3 regions of the Nocardiopsis sp. EMB25 genome follow, and region 3 is predicted to be linked to each of the others. Evidence: riboswitches for the same ligand, from Rfam matches in the RefSeq annotation. Region 3 holds a riboswitch; each other region holds the start of a gene.
The links. Region 3 has a riboswitch for cobalamin ahead of cobN (cobaltochelatase subunit CobN). Riboswitches for the same ligand answer to the same signal wherever they lie in the genome.
Positions count from the first base shown of each region.

Region 1: it holds a riboswitch for cobalamin, as region 3 does, so the genes downstream of both, metE (5-methyltetrahydropteroyltriglutamate--homocysteine S-methyltransferase) here and cobN (cobaltochelatase subunit CobN) in region 3, are expected to answer to the same signal.
Region 2: it holds a riboswitch for cobalamin, as region 3 does, so the genes downstream of both, KIK06_RS23730 (ribonucleoside-diphosphate reductase subunit alpha) here and cobN (cobaltochelatase subunit CobN) in region 3, are expected to answer to the same signal.

Region 1 covers NZ_JAMTDN010000001.1:678,144-682,838, forward strand. Annotated here, with positions in the region: gene KIK06_RS02815 (polysaccharide deacetylase family protein) at 1-470, opposite strand, end outside; gene KIK06_RS02820 (polysaccharide deacetylase family protein) at 594-2,159, opposite strand; cobalamin riboswitch at 2,405-2,616, shown strand; gene metE (5-methyltetrahydropteroyltriglutamate--homocysteine S-methyltransferase) at 2,761-4,695, shown strand, end outside.
Region 2 covers NZ_JAMTDN010000001.1:5,352,993-5,357,687, forward strand. Annotated here, with positions in the region: gene KIK06_RS23720 (NYN domain-containing protein) at 1-714, shown strand, start outside; gene KIK06_RS23725 (hypothetical protein) at 741-1,313, shown strand; cobalamin riboswitch at 1,619-1,811, shown strand; gene KIK06_RS23730 (ribonucleoside-diphosphate reductase subunit alpha) at 1,964-4,513, shown strand; gene KIK06_RS23735 (ribonucleotide-diphosphate reductase subunit beta) at 4,653-4,695, shown strand, end outside.
Region 3 covers NZ_JAMTDN010000001.1:1,405,639-1,410,333, forward strand. Annotated here, with positions in the region: gene KIK06_RS06120 (FecCD family ABC transporter permease) at 1-687, shown strand, start outside; gene KIK06_RS06125 (ABC transporter ATP-binding protein) at 684-1,511, shown strand; cobalamin riboswitch at 1,531-1,668, shown strand; gene cobN (cobaltochelatase subunit CobN) at 1,704-4,695, shown strand, end outside.

The DNA.
Region 1 (4,695 bases), 730 kb from region 3:
TCGTACCCCTGCCGCAGTCCGTGCAGGTCCTCCTCGGTGCGGATCAGGCGCACCCCCAGCACGCCGTCACCGGCGGCGGTGACCTCCCAGCCGAGGGTCAGGGACACCGGGTCCCGGCTGGCCCCCCGGAAGTCGAGCACCTCCCGGTCCACGAGTTCGGCGAGCCCGTCGGCGAACTCCGGGGCGCCCTCGAACTCCGGGTAGGCGACGGTGACGTCCAGGCCCTGGGGGATGTGGGGGTGGCCGTCGTAGTCGGCGGAGCCGCCGGTCCACTCGGTGACGGCCCCCTCCGGCTCGTCCAGCACCACGGTGATCCGGTCGGCGGACTCCGCGTCACCGGTGGCCGTTCCACAGGCGGTGGCGGTCAGCGCCAGTGCCACGGCCGCGGCGCCGGACCGCCGGAGGCCTCCGCGTCCGCTGTCCGGAGGGTGGCTGCTCTGCTGCTGACGCGCTCGGATCGACGGCTCCACCGGACTTCCTCACCCCTGCCGGACGGTTGGCGGCTGACGGGAGCAAGATAGGTGACCTGGACCACGCGCCCGGGGCGATGGCCACATGTGGTCACCCCCCTGGCGCGTCCGTCGGCGGGCGTGTCAGTCCTCGGCCGGCCCGTCCTCCTCCTCGTCACCGCCGGTCTCCTGGCCCTCGGACCCGTCCTCGGCGTCCTCCTCGGGCTGGCCGTCGTGGTAGGCCGCTCCCGGGGTCGTGGTCCCGAGCAGCTGGGAGACGGTCACCATCGTGTAGCCCCGGGCGTCGAGTTCGCGGATGATCTCGTGGGAGGCGTCGATGGTGGTGCCGTGGATGTCGTGCATGAGGATGATCGCGCCGTCCGACGCGCCGCCCAGCGCGCGGCCGGAGACGACCGAGGCGTTCCGGTCCTTCCAGTCGTTGGTGTCCACGCTCCACAGGATCTGGGCGAGCCCCATGTCCTCGGTCACGGAGGCGACGCCGTCGTCGGTGGCGCCGTAGGGCGGGCGCATCAGGTCCATGGTGTAGCCGGTCTCGCGGTACACCTGGGCCTGGACGGTCTCCAGTTCGGCCCGGGCCGCGCCCTGCCCCATCGCGGACAGGTCCGGGTGGCTCAGGGTGTGGTTGGCGATCTCGTGGCCCTCCGCGTAGGCGCGCCGCACCGTGCGGGGGTGCTCCAGGACCGGGACCCCGGTCACGAAGAAGGTGGCGCGGGCGTCGTACTCGGCGAGGGTGTCCAGCAGCTCAGGGGTGCGTCCGCCGGGCCCGTCGTCGTAGGTCAGGGCTACGCACCGGGTCTCGGGGTCGGAGCAGTCCACCGCGTCGTCGACGGGGGAGATCAGGCCCGGGCGCTCCTCGGTGGTCCCGTCCTTGTCCGCTTCGGGCGGGCCCGACAGGGAGAAGTCCTCCACACCCACGGTCGCGGCGTCACGGGCGCGCACGCCCAGGTCCGACAGGAGCGGCTCGGCCTCATCCCGGTCGACGACCACGTGCACGGGGCCCTCGCCGACGGGGGCGATCTGCCCGGTGTCGAACTCCACGACCAGGTCGCCGTCGGGGTTGAAACCGACCGAGTCGTAGAGCGCGGCGACGGGAAGGACGGCCGGACCGTCGACCGCGTCCGGGCTCTGTTCCCGGACCAGCGCGTTGAGCTGATCCAGTTCGTCCTGGCCCGCGATCAGTTCGTTGGAGCCGTGGGCCAGGCCGGTGTCGGCCTCGTACCAGTACGTGCTGTGGCACTCACGAGAACCCTCGGAATCGGTCTCGGTACTGGTCATGCGCACGCCGACCAGGTCGTCGTTGGCGGCGGTCAGACCCCACTCGGCGGTGTAGTCCGCCGCGCCGGGGTTGGCCGCCTCGAAGGCGGCCACGTCGGCGTCGAGGGTGCGGGCGAGGAAGTCGGTCAGCGGTTCGGCGTCGGGAAGGGAGGGATAGGTCACGTCCGCGGAGACGCCGCCGTCGTAGGACAGCGTCTCCTCGGCCACGTCGACCACGTCGGAGGGGTCGACCACCGTCAGCCGGTCGGGTTCTCCCGTGGCGGGAGGCAGGGGGCTCTCTTCCCCCGACCCGTGCGCGGTGTTCTCCGCGGGGTCGGGGCCGGGAAGTACTCCGGATTGGGTGACGAGCAACACCAGCCCCGCCAGCACCGCCATCGCAACCACGACCGTGACGAGGGGGCGTCGGGTCGCCATGGTCCGTGGGCTCTGTTTGTTCACCAGGGGTTCTCCACGTTCATCGTCAGACGAACGTTCGCGGGGCGGCGGGGGAGGGCCGTCCCACGTAACGCTTTATGTCAGGTGTGACGCGCGCCACGTGGCTGGGGTTCGCGATGGGGGTGGCGCGCGGGAATGGGGTTTCCACGCCGGGGGCGGGGGCGTGAGGGGGCCTCCCTATACTTGCAGGCGTGGAAGGTACGCGCTCCACTTCCAGGCCGGGTTTGACCGGTTCGGGGTGTGGTTCGCGTCGCGAGAGGGAACCCGGTGGGAATCCGGGACTGCCCCGCAGCGGTATGTGGGAACGACAGTCGCCAAAAGCACTGGTAATCCGGTCGTTTTGGTCGGAATCTGGGAAGCGGCGGCCAGTAGGTCGTCGGTGCGCGCACCGACGGTGCCCACGAGTCCGAAGACCTGCCTCCACCCGGCGGCGCACCCGTGTCGCCGGTGGTCCCGTGCCCCGAGGGAGGGCCGAGGGCGGTGACGGACGGGTACGCGCCCGCGGCGCGTACCTCGCGTGGCCTACCCTCCTCATGCCCTCGTGGCCGGAACCTGGCTTTCGACGAGGGAGAGAAGCTTCATGACCACGTCACCGGCCGCGAAGGCGGCCGTGCGCTCCACCGTGCACGGTTACCCGAGGATCGGCCCGCGCCGCGAACTCAAGCGCGCCAGCGAGTCCTACTGGAAGGGCCGCACGAGCGCCCGGGAACTGGACGCCGTCGCCGCCGACCTGCGCGAGGGCGTCTACGTCCAGCTGCGCGAGGCGGGCGTCGACGACCTGCCGTCCAACACGTTCTCCTACTACGACCACGTGCTCGACACGGCGGTCCTCTTCGACCTGGTGCCCTCCCGGTTCGCCTCCCCGTCCACCGCGGAGGACCGCGACGAGGAGCTGCGCCGCTACTTCGCTCTGGCCCGGGGCGAACAGGGGGCGCCGCCGCTGGAGATGACCAAGTGGTTCGACACCAACTACCACTACCTCGTCCCCGAGCTCTCCCCGAGCACCCGTCCCCGCCTCGTCGGTGACAAGCCGGTCGCCGAGTTCCGTGAGGCCGCGGCGGCGGGCCACCACACCCGCCCGGTCCTGGTCGGCCCGCTGACCTTCCTCCTGCTGGCCAAGGCCGCCGACGACGCCCCCGAGGGGTGGGCGCCGATCGAGCTGCTCGACCAGCTCCTGGACGCCTATGGTCGCCTCCTGGCCGACCTCAGGGCGGCCGGGGCCACCGAGGTGCAGCTGGACGAGCCGATCCTGGCCACCGACGAGGGCCGCGCCGCCGTCGACCACCTGGAGCGCGTCTACCAGCGTCTGGGCGGTCTCACCGATCGTCCCTCCCTGCTGGTCTCGACCTACTTCGGGTCCATCGGCGCCGCCGCGCTGCGCGTGCTCAAGGACTCCCCGGTCGAGGCGGTCGGCCTGGACCTGGTGACCGACGCCGAAGGCATCGACGACCTGGTGAAGGTCTCCGGCCTGGGCTCAACACGCCTGGTCGCCGGTGTCGTCGAGGGCCGCAACGTGTGGCGGACCGACATCCCCTCCGCCGTGGCCACGCTCGGTACCCTGCTCGCCCTCACCGACGAGCTGACGGTGAGCACCTCCTGCTCGCTGCTGCACGTGCCGATCGACCTGGACGCCGAGACCTCCCTCGACCCCGAGCTGCGCGCGGCCCTGGCCTTCGCCAAGCAGAAGGCCGAGGAGGTCGCGCTGCTGGGCCGTGTCCTGTCCGAGGGGACCGAGGCCGAGTACGCGGCCGAGGGGGCGAACGGCGCCGACCCGGCCTTCACCGACGCCCGGGTGCGCGCCCGCCTCGACGCGCTCGGCCCGGAGGCCTCCGAGCGTCCGCAGGACCGGGGCGTCCCCACGGACACGCCGCTGACCACGACCACGATCGGGTCCTTCCCGCAGACCGCCGAACTGCGGCGGGCGCGCGCCGCCCACCGCAAGGGTGAACTGGGACGGGAGGAGTACCACCGGATCCTCCGCGAGGAGATCGACCGGGTGATCGCGCTCCAGGAGGAGATCGGTCTGGACGTGCTCGTCCACGGCGAGCCCGAGCGCAACGACATGGTGCAGTACTTCGCTGAGCAGCTGCGGGGCTACGCCACCACTGAGAACGGGTGGGTGCAGTCCTACGGTTCGCGCTGCGTGCGTCCCCCGATCCTGTACGGGGACGTTTCGCGCCCCGAGCCGATGACGGTCGAGTGGATCACCTACGCCCAGTCGCGTACCCGGAAGCCGGTCAAGGGCATGCTGACCGGCCCGGTGACCATGCTCGCCTGGTCGTTCGTGCGTACCGATCAGCCGTTGGGTGACACCGCTCGCCAGGTCGCGCTCGCCCTGCGGGACGAGATCGCCGACCTGGAGCGCGCCGGGATCCGCCACATCCAGGTGGACGAGGCGGCGCTGCGGGAGCTGCTGCCGCTGCGTGAGGAGCTGCGTGAGTCCTATCTGGACTGGGCTGTGGGCTCGTTCCGACTGGCCACCTCCGGGGTCGCGCCGACCACGACCATCCACACG
Region 2 (4,695 bases), 3.9 Mb from region 3:
CATGCCGCGGCGGGCCCCCAGCCCGCGTTCACGGCCGGCACGGGGCCACAGCAGTCCTTCGCGGGCGGGACGGGGAGCCAGCAGTCCTTCGCGGGCGCGGCCGACGCGCAGCAGCCGTTCGCCGGTGGGACGGGGCCCCAGCAGTCCTTCGCGGGGGGAACCGGGCCGCAGCGCTCCTTCGCCTCCGACAACCCCCAGGGCCACCCGCCGCCGCAGAGAAGCGGGCCGCCGCCCCAGGCGGACCCACGCTTCGGTCCGGGGGACAATGCGGGTTTCGGGGGTGCGAACGACGCAAACCCTACCTATGGGACCAGTACGGAAACTGACGCCGCCCGCCGCGGCGGGGCGGCTCCCGGATACGGGGGTCCGCCACGTACTGGTCCCGAACACGACGAACGCTTCGATCCTCGGGGACACCAGGAACCCGGTTCCAGTCCTGGATATCCCCAGCAGACACGCGCCGCCGCGCATACCGTTGACGATGCGGTGCATGTCGCACGCAAAGAAGGGAACGACTTCGCGGAGTCGATCGCGCGCGAGGCGCCCGCCCTGTGGGTCGAGGCGGTTCTCGCCCGGAGACCCCGGATGCCCTCCGACCTGGAGGCGCGTCTGCTCCAGGGCTCTTCGCTGCCGATCGACCACCTGTTGAGGGACGAGGTCCGGGACGGACTGCGCCAGGGGTTCTGGCAGGCACTGGAGCGCGCCAGGCCCTGATCGGCGCGTGGGAGTGCGAGTAGGGGATGGGGGCGATGCGGTTGACCCACGTGACGACGGCAGATCTCGACCGTATGGAGTTCCACGCCGTCCGGTCGGGTGAGCACGGCCCCGTCGCCGCCCAGTTGCAGGACCTGGCCAACCGTGTGGACGCCGGGAGCGAGATCACCCGCGCCGAACTGTTCGTCCGCGCGGGGGAGCAGTGGGAGATCGCCCAGGAGTACGAGCACGCGTGCGCGGCCTACCAACGGGCGATCGACGACGGCGGCCCGACGGTGATCGACGCGCGTGCCCTGAGCGCGGGCGCCCTGCTGCAACTGGACGAGGCAGACCGGGCCTATGCGCAGCTCAAACGCCTGGAGAACGAGTCGTTGCTGGGGCTGCCCACCCACGTGCACATCGCGGAGGTGCTCTACGCCCACGACGACCTCGGGGGCGCTGAGCGCTGGGCGACCGCCGGGATCCGCGCGCATCTGGACGCCACCGCCTCCCCGTACGTGCGGGACCTGCTGGACGAGCTCCTGAGGATTCGCTTCCGCATCCGCACCGACCTGGGACTGGGGGAGGACGACCTGGACGGCCTGCTGGACGGCGACTGACCCCCGGCGGGCCCGGTCCGGGCGCCGGTCGTCGGCCGGGTCCGGAGCGCGCCCCCGACGTGACCCGCGACGCGGTCGTGAGCTTTCTGACGCGCCTGGTGCGTCACACCCCTCGCGGGCCCCTAGGCTGTGTCCGGTCGCGGTCGCGAACACCCCCGGATCGGTGAGCGAAACCCCCACGAAGCAGATGGATCGACGCGCCCCATACCACGTCTCGGGCGTGCCCTCAGCCATGGTCGCCGCGGCCAGAAAATCGATGACACGCCATCATCTTGCGGTGTTCCAACGCCCCATCCCCTAGATGTAGTATCTCTCCCGCTGGTGGTTCACCCCCCAGGGGTGAGGCAAGAGGGAACCCGGTGTGAATCCGGGGCTGCCCCGCAGCGGTGAGCGGGATCGATCTGCGTCGCACACGAGACTCCCCCGAGTGACCCCCGGGGAGCGACGGTCAGGAGGGCGCCCGTGAGCCCGAGGACCTGCCGCCAGCGCGCACCGACCGTGCGCCGACGACGGGGCTTCGAGAGCGGGCCACCGCGACCCACCGGTCACGTGACCACGCGCACTCAGCGTGTCGGACCACCGGTGTGCCGTGGCCGTGTTTCTCGTGTCCCTCCCCGCCGGGACTCTTCTACCGAGGTTGGAGCCGCTGTATGACCCTTGACGTCGAGGCCGTGCCCGCATCCGTTCGGCCCGAGCCGACCCACGACGGCGCGCCCCCCGCCGCCGTCGACCGGATCGAGCACGTCGTAACCGAGGCCTGCGCGCGGCTCACCGGTGTTTCGGCGGACAAGGTCCTCACCGAGGCGCGCCGCGGGTTCTACCCCGGCATCTCGGACGCCGAGGTGGAGCTCGCCCTGGTCATGGCAGCCCGCAGCTTCGTGGAGGTCGATCCCGACTACTCCTACGTGGCCGCCCGCCTGCTGCTGGACAAGCTCCGCCGCGAGGCCCTCACCTTCATCGCGGGCGCCCCGCAGGCCGCCAGCCAGTCCGAGATGGCCGACCGCTACGCCGCCTACCTGGCCGCCTACGTCGGCCGCGGCATCGACCTCGGCCAGCTCGACCCGGCCCTGGCCACGTTCGACCTGGAGCGCCTGGGGGCCGCCCTGCGCCCCGAGCGGGACGAGAACTTCACCTTCCTCGGCATCCAGACCCTCTACGACCGCTACTTCCTGCACAGCGACGAGGTCCGCTACGAGCTGCCGCAGGCGTTCTTCATGCGCGTCGCCATGGGTCTGGCCCTGAACGAGGACGACCGCGACGCCCGCGCCATCGAGTTCTACGAGCTGCTGTCCTCGTTCGACTTCATGGCCTCCACGCCGACCCTGTTCAACTCGGGGACGGTGCGCGCGCAGCTGTCGTCCTGCTTCCTCACCACCGTCGGCGACGACCTCCACTCGATCTTCCACGGCATCAGCAACAACGCGATGCTGTCCAAGTACTCGGGCGGCCTCGGCAACGACTGGACGCCGGTGCGCGGCCTCGGCTCGCACATCCGCGGCACCAACGGCAAGAGCCAGGGCGTCGTCCCGTTCCTGAAGATCGCCAACGACACCGCCGTCGCGGTCAACCAGGGCGGCAAGCGCAAGGGCGCGGTCTGCGCCTACCTGGAGACCTGGCACATCGACATCGAGGAGTTCCTCGACCTCCGCAAGAACACCGGTGACGAGCGTCGCCGCACCCACGACATGAACACCGCGAACTGGGTTCCGGACCTGTTCATGAAGCGTGTGGAGGAGGGCGGCTCCTGGACGCTGTTCTCGCCGGACGAGGTCACCGACCTGCACGACAAGTACGGGACCGAGTTCGCCGAGGCATACGCCCACTACGAGGCCGAGGCCGAGGCGGGGCGGATCAAGGTCTTCAAGAAGGTCCAGGCCGTCGACCTGTGGCGCCGCATGCTCACCATGCTGTTCGAGACCGGCCACCCGTGGATCACGTTCAAGGACCCGTGCAACCTGCGCTCCCCGCAGCAGCACTCGGGTGTCGTGCACTCGTCCAACCTGTGCACCGAGATCACGCTGAACACCAGCGCCGACGAGGTCGCCGTCTGCAACCTGGGCTCGGTCAACCTGGCCCAGCACACCGGCCCCAACGGCCTGGACGCCGAGCGCCTGCGCCGCACCGTGCGCACCGCCGTGCGGATGCTCGACAACGTCATCGACGTGAACTTCTACACGATCCCCGAGGCGCGCCGCGCGAACATGCGCCACCGTCCGGTGGGTCTGGGCCTCATGGGCTTCCAGGACGCGCTGTTCAAGCTGCGCACCCCGTTCGCCTCCGAGGGCGCCGTCGACTTCGCCGACGAGAGCATGGAGCTGATCAGCTACTACGCCATCGAGGCGTCCATGGAGCTCGCGGCCGAGCGCGGTTCCTACGAGACCTTCGACGGGTCGCTGTGGAGCAAGGGCGTCCTGCCGATCGACTCGCTGCGCGCGCTCGCCGAGGCGCGGGGCGGTGACCTGGACGTCGACCGGGGCGAGACCCTGGACTGGGACTCGCTGCGTGAGCGGGTGCGCGCCACCGGGATGCGCAACTCCAACGTGATGGCGATCGCCCCGACCGCGACCATCGCCAACATCACCGGTGTGGGCCAGTCGATCGAGCCGGTCTACCGGAACCTGTTCGTCAAGTCGAACATGTCCGGCGACTTCACCGTCGTCAACCCGTACCTGGTCCGCGACCTCAAGGAGCGCGGCCTGTGGGACGACGACATGGTCTCGCAGCTGAAGATGCACGACGGCAGCCTGGGCGCCATCGACCGTGTTCCCGCCGACCTCAAGGCCCTGTACGCCACGGCCTTCGAGGTCGACCCGAACTGGCTGGTCGACGCCGGGTCGCGCCGCCAGAAGTGGATCGACCAGGCTCAGTCGCTGAACCTGTACATGGCCGCTCCCAGCGGTCGCAAGCTCGACGCCCTGTACCGTCGGGCGTGGCGCTCGGGTCTGAAGACCACGTACTACCTGCGTTCGCAGAGCGCCACCCACGTGGAGAAGAGCACGCTGAAGGGAACGGACGGGCGCCTCAACGCCGTGTCCGCGACCCCGGCCCCGGCCCCCGCGCCGAGCCCGTCTCCCTCCCCCTCGCCGAGCCCGAGCCCCGCTCCGAGCCCCGCGCCCACCGCCGCCGGTGAGGACGAGTTCGAGATCGTGGACGGCCAGGCCTGCTCCATCGAGGACCCCGAGTGCGAGGCCTGCCAGTAGCGGGCCCCACCCCGTCGGGGAGCCACGAACCGAGGGGCCGTCCGCGCGCGTCGTGGGCGGCCCCGGTTCGGGCCCCGGCCCCAGACATCACGCAACACCAACGTCCGGCCCGGCCGGAGACACGGAAAGCGACCGCAGCATGACCACAGCAGCCGACAACAGTGCCAGCGCGACCAGCGGTC
Region 3 (4,695 bases):
GCCGTGATCGTCCTCGGGTGGGGCGCCGGGGTGCTGTCCCTGTCGGCGGGCGCCTTCGTCGGGGCGCTGCTTTCCTTCGGGATGGTCATCCTGCTCAGCCACAGTCTGGGCGCGACCATGGACCGCGTCGTGCTGTCCGGGGTCGCGGCCATGCAGCTGTTCTCGGCGCTGACCTCGTTCGTCGTGCTGACCTCGGCGGACGCGGAGACCACGCGCGGCGTGCTGTTCTGGCTGCTGGGGTCGCTCAGCGGCGCGGGCTGGGCCGACGTGGCGCTGTGCTCGCTGGTGCTGGTCGGTGTGCTCGTCGTCTGCCTCGCCCACACCACCACCCTGGACGCCTTCGCCTTCGGTGAGGAGGCCGCCGCGAACCTGGGTGTCCGGGTGGGCCGCGCCCGACTGGTGCTCCTGTGCGCCACCGCCCTTCTCACCGCGGCGCTCGTCAGCGCCGCCGGGGCGATCGGGTTCGTGGGGCTGGTGCTACCGCACGCGGCCCGTGCGCTCACCGGCTCCGGCCACGCCAGACTCCTCCCCGTCACCGCGCTGACCGGGGCCGTCTTCCTGGTGTGGGTGGACACGGTCGCCCGCACCGCGCTGGACCCGCAGGAGATCCCCGTGGGAGTGGTGACCTCCCTCATCGGCGTGCCCGCCTTCGTCGCCGTGCTGTACCGATCCAGGAGGCAGACGTGACCGAGTCCGACCACACGGGGCTGCACGCCGACCGGGTGAGCCGCCGGGCCGACGGTGGGTTCGTCCTCGACGGTGTGACCGTCGCTCCGCGCCCCGGCGAGACCATCGGTCTGCTCGGCCCCAACGGCTCCGGGAAGTCCACGCTGCTGAGGCTGCTCTCCGGTGTCCTCGCTCCCTCCACCGGAGCGGTCACCCTGGACGGACTGCCGCTGCCCCGGTTCGGCCGCCGCGCCGTGGCCCGGCGGGTCGCCACCGTCCAACAGAACGCGCACACCCAGACCGAGCTGACCATCCGCGACGTCGTGGCCCTGGGGCGCATCCCGCACCGCCGCCCCTGGTCACCCCTGTCCGCCACCGACGCCCGCGCCGTGGCGGCGGCCCTGGAACGCACCGGCCTCACCGACCGGGCCGACCGGTTCTGGCACACGCTGTCCGGGGGCGAACGCCAACGCGCCCAGATCGCCCGCGCCCTCGCCCAGGAGCCGAGCGAGCTCCTGCTCGACGAGCCGACCAACCACCTCGACATCCAGTACCAGCTCGACCTGCTGGAACTGGTCACGGGCCTGCCGGTCACCACCGTGATCGCCCTGCACGACCTCAACCTGGCCGCGATGTACTGCGACCGCCTGCTCGTGCTGCGGGACGGCCGCGCCGTCGCCGAGGGAAAGCCCGCCGAGGTCCTGACCCCCTCTCTCATCGGGGAGGTCTACGGGGTCCGGGCCGAGGTCACCTCCGACCGCGGCCGCCCGGTGATCCGGTTCCTGCGCCGCGCACCCGACCCGGCGGATGCGTCGGACCCGTCGACCCGACCCGCCGGCTCCTGAGCTCCCCGCCGGGACGGGGCCGTGCGCGGCCCGTTAAGGTGTGAATCCTTCGCTCGTGGTACAGGAACCCGGTGTGAATCCGGGGCGGTTCCGCCACTGTCAGACCCCCTACCCCCGGGGGGTTGAGCCAGACACTGGCCTCGGGCGCTCCGACCGCCGATGGGGCGAGAACCCCGAGGGAGGAATCCGACCGTGACCACACGGATCGCTCTGCTGTCCACGTCCGACACCGACCTGCTCTCCGCGAGGGCCAGCCACGCCGCGTACACGTGGGCGAACCCGTCCCGCGCATCCGAGGCGGAACTCACCGCCACCGTCGAGGGCGCCGACCTCGTGGTCGTGCGGCTGCTCGGCTCTCCGCACGACCTGTGGTCCGGACTCGCCGCCGTCCGCGAGCGGGGCACGCCCCTGGTCGTCCTCAGCGGCGAACAGCAGCCCAGCGCCGAACTGATGGAGCACTCCACCGTCCCGATCGGCGTGGCCACCGACGCCCACCGCTACCTCGCCGAGGGCGGCCCCGACAACCTCGGACGCCTGCACGCCTTCCTGTCCGACACCGTGCTGCTGACCGGTGAGGGGTTCGACCCGCCGGCCCCCGTCCCGCTGTGGGGCCTGGCCGCGCGCGACGTGCCCCAGGACCCCGCCCTCCCACGCGTGGGCATCCTCTACTACCGGGCCCACGAGGCCGGTGGCAACACCGCGTTCGCGCACGCCCTGGCCGACGCCGTCGACGCGACCGGGAAGGCCGTGGGCGTCCCCGTGTTCGCCGGGTCGCTGCGCTCGGCCCCCGACGATCTGTACGAGGCGCTCGGCGGCTTCGACGCGCTGGTGGTCACCGTCCTCGCGGCGGGCGGCAGCGTGCCCGCGTCCGCGAGCGCCGGTGAGGACGACGAGGCCTGGGACGTGGAACGGATGGCCGCCCTGGACGTTCCCGTCCTCCAGGGGCTGTGCCTGACCAGCTCCCGCGCCGACTGGGAGGCCTCCGACGACGGCGTCACCCCGCTCGACTCGGCGAGCCAGATCGCCATCCCGGAGTTCGACGGCCGGATCATCACCGTGCCGTTCTCCTTCAAGGAGATCGACCAGGACGGACTGCCCCGCTACGTCGCCGACCCCGAACGCTGCGCCCGCCTGGCCGGGATCGCCGCCGCCCACGCCCGGCTGCGGCACGTGCCCCCCGCCGAGAAGCGGGTCGCGGTCGTCCTGTCCGCCTACCCGACCAAGCACGCCCGCATCGGCAACGCCGTCGGGCTCGACACACCCCGGTCCCTGGTCCGCCTGCTGCGCCGCATGCGCGCCGAGGGCTATGACCTGGGCGAGCCCGGCGACCTGCCCGGCCTGGACCTGCCCGACGACACCGAGGCGGGCGACGCGCTGATCCACGCCCTGATCGAGGCGGGAGGCCAGGACGAGGACTGGTTGACCTCCGTCCAGCTGACCGACGCCCAGGTGCGGATCACCCCCGAGGAGTACGCCGCCTGGACCGAGGGCCTGCCCGCCGCGTTGAAGGACTCGATGACCGAGGCCTGGGGGCCCGCCCCCGGCCGCCTGTACGTCAACGACGAGGGCGAACTCGTCCTCGCCGCGCTGCGGGCCGGAAACGTCGTGGTCCTGGTCCAGCCGCCGCGTGGCTTCGGCGAGAACCCCATCGCCATCTACCACGACCCCGACCTGCCGCCGAGCCACCACTACCTGGCCGCCTACCGCTGGCTGGAGCACGGTTTCGGCGCGCACGCCGTCGTCCACCTCGGCAAGCACGGTTCACTGGAGTGGCTGCCCGGCAAGAACGCCGCCCTGTCCGCCGCCTGCGCCACCGACGCCGCCCTCGGCGACCTGCCGCTGGTCTACCCGTTCCTGGTCAACGACCCGGGCGAGGGCGCCCAGGCCAAGCGGCGCGCCCACGCCACGGTCGTCGACCACCTCATCCCGCCGATGGCGCGCGCGGAGAGTTACGGCGACATCGCCCGCCTGGAGCAGCTGCTCGACGAGCACGCCAACATCGCGGCCATGGACCCGGCCAAGCTGCCCGCGGTCCGGGGCGAGATCTGGTCCCTGATGCGCGCGGCGGAGATGCACCGCGACCTGGGCCTGGAGGAGCGCCCCGACGACGAGGAGTTCGACGACTTCCTCCTGCACGTCGACGGCTGGCTGTGCGAGATCAAGGACACCCAGATCCGCGACGGCCTGCACGTGCTCGGCGAGGCCCCCTCGGGCGAGGCCCGGGTGAACCTGGCCCTGTCGATCCTGCGCGCCGCCCAGATCTGGGGTGGCGTCGGCCGTGCGGTACCCGGCCTGCGTGCCGCCCTCGGCCTGAAGGAGGACGCGCCGACGCGCGAGGTCGACGAGGCGGAGGCGCTGGCCCGGAGCCTCGTCGAGCGGATGGAGGCCGCCGACTGGGACCCCGCCGCCGTGGCAGGACTGCACGACGACCCCGAGGTGCGCCGCGTCCTGGAGTTCGCCGCCACGCAGGTGGTGCCCCGCCTCGCCCGCACCACCGACGAACTCGACCACGTCCTTCACGCCCTGACCGGCGGCTTCGTCCCGGCGGGCCCGTCCGGCTCCCCGCTGCGCGGCCTGGTCAACGTGCTGCCGACCGGCCGCAACTTCTACACCGTCGACCCCCGCGCCGTCCCCTCCCGGCTCGCCTGGCAGACCGGGCAGGCCATGGCCGACTCCCTGCTGCGCCGCCACCTGGACGAGACCGGCGCCTACCCGGAGTCGGTGGGACTGTCGGTGTGGGGCACCTCGGCGATGCGCACCTCCGGCGACGACGTGGCCGAGGTGCTCGCGCTCCTGGGCGTGCGCCCGGAGTGGGACGAGGCCTCCCGCCGGGTCTCCCGGCTCGACGTGGTGCCGCTGGAGGAGCTGGGCCGTCCGCGCGTCGACGTCACCGTGCGCATCTCCGGCTTCTTCCGCGACGCCTTCCCGCACGTGGTCGCCATGCTGGACGACGCGGTGAAGCTGGTCGCCGACCTCGACGAGCCGGAGGAGCGCAACTTCGTCCGCGCCCACACCCGCGCCGACCTGGCCGAGCACGGTGACCAGCGCCGCGCGACCACCCGGATCTTCGGGTCCGCGCCCGGGTCGTACGGTGCCGGAATCCTCCAGCTCGTGGAGTCCGGCAACTGGCGCGACGACCGCGACCTGGCCGAGGTCTACACCGCCTGGGGAGGGTACGCCTACG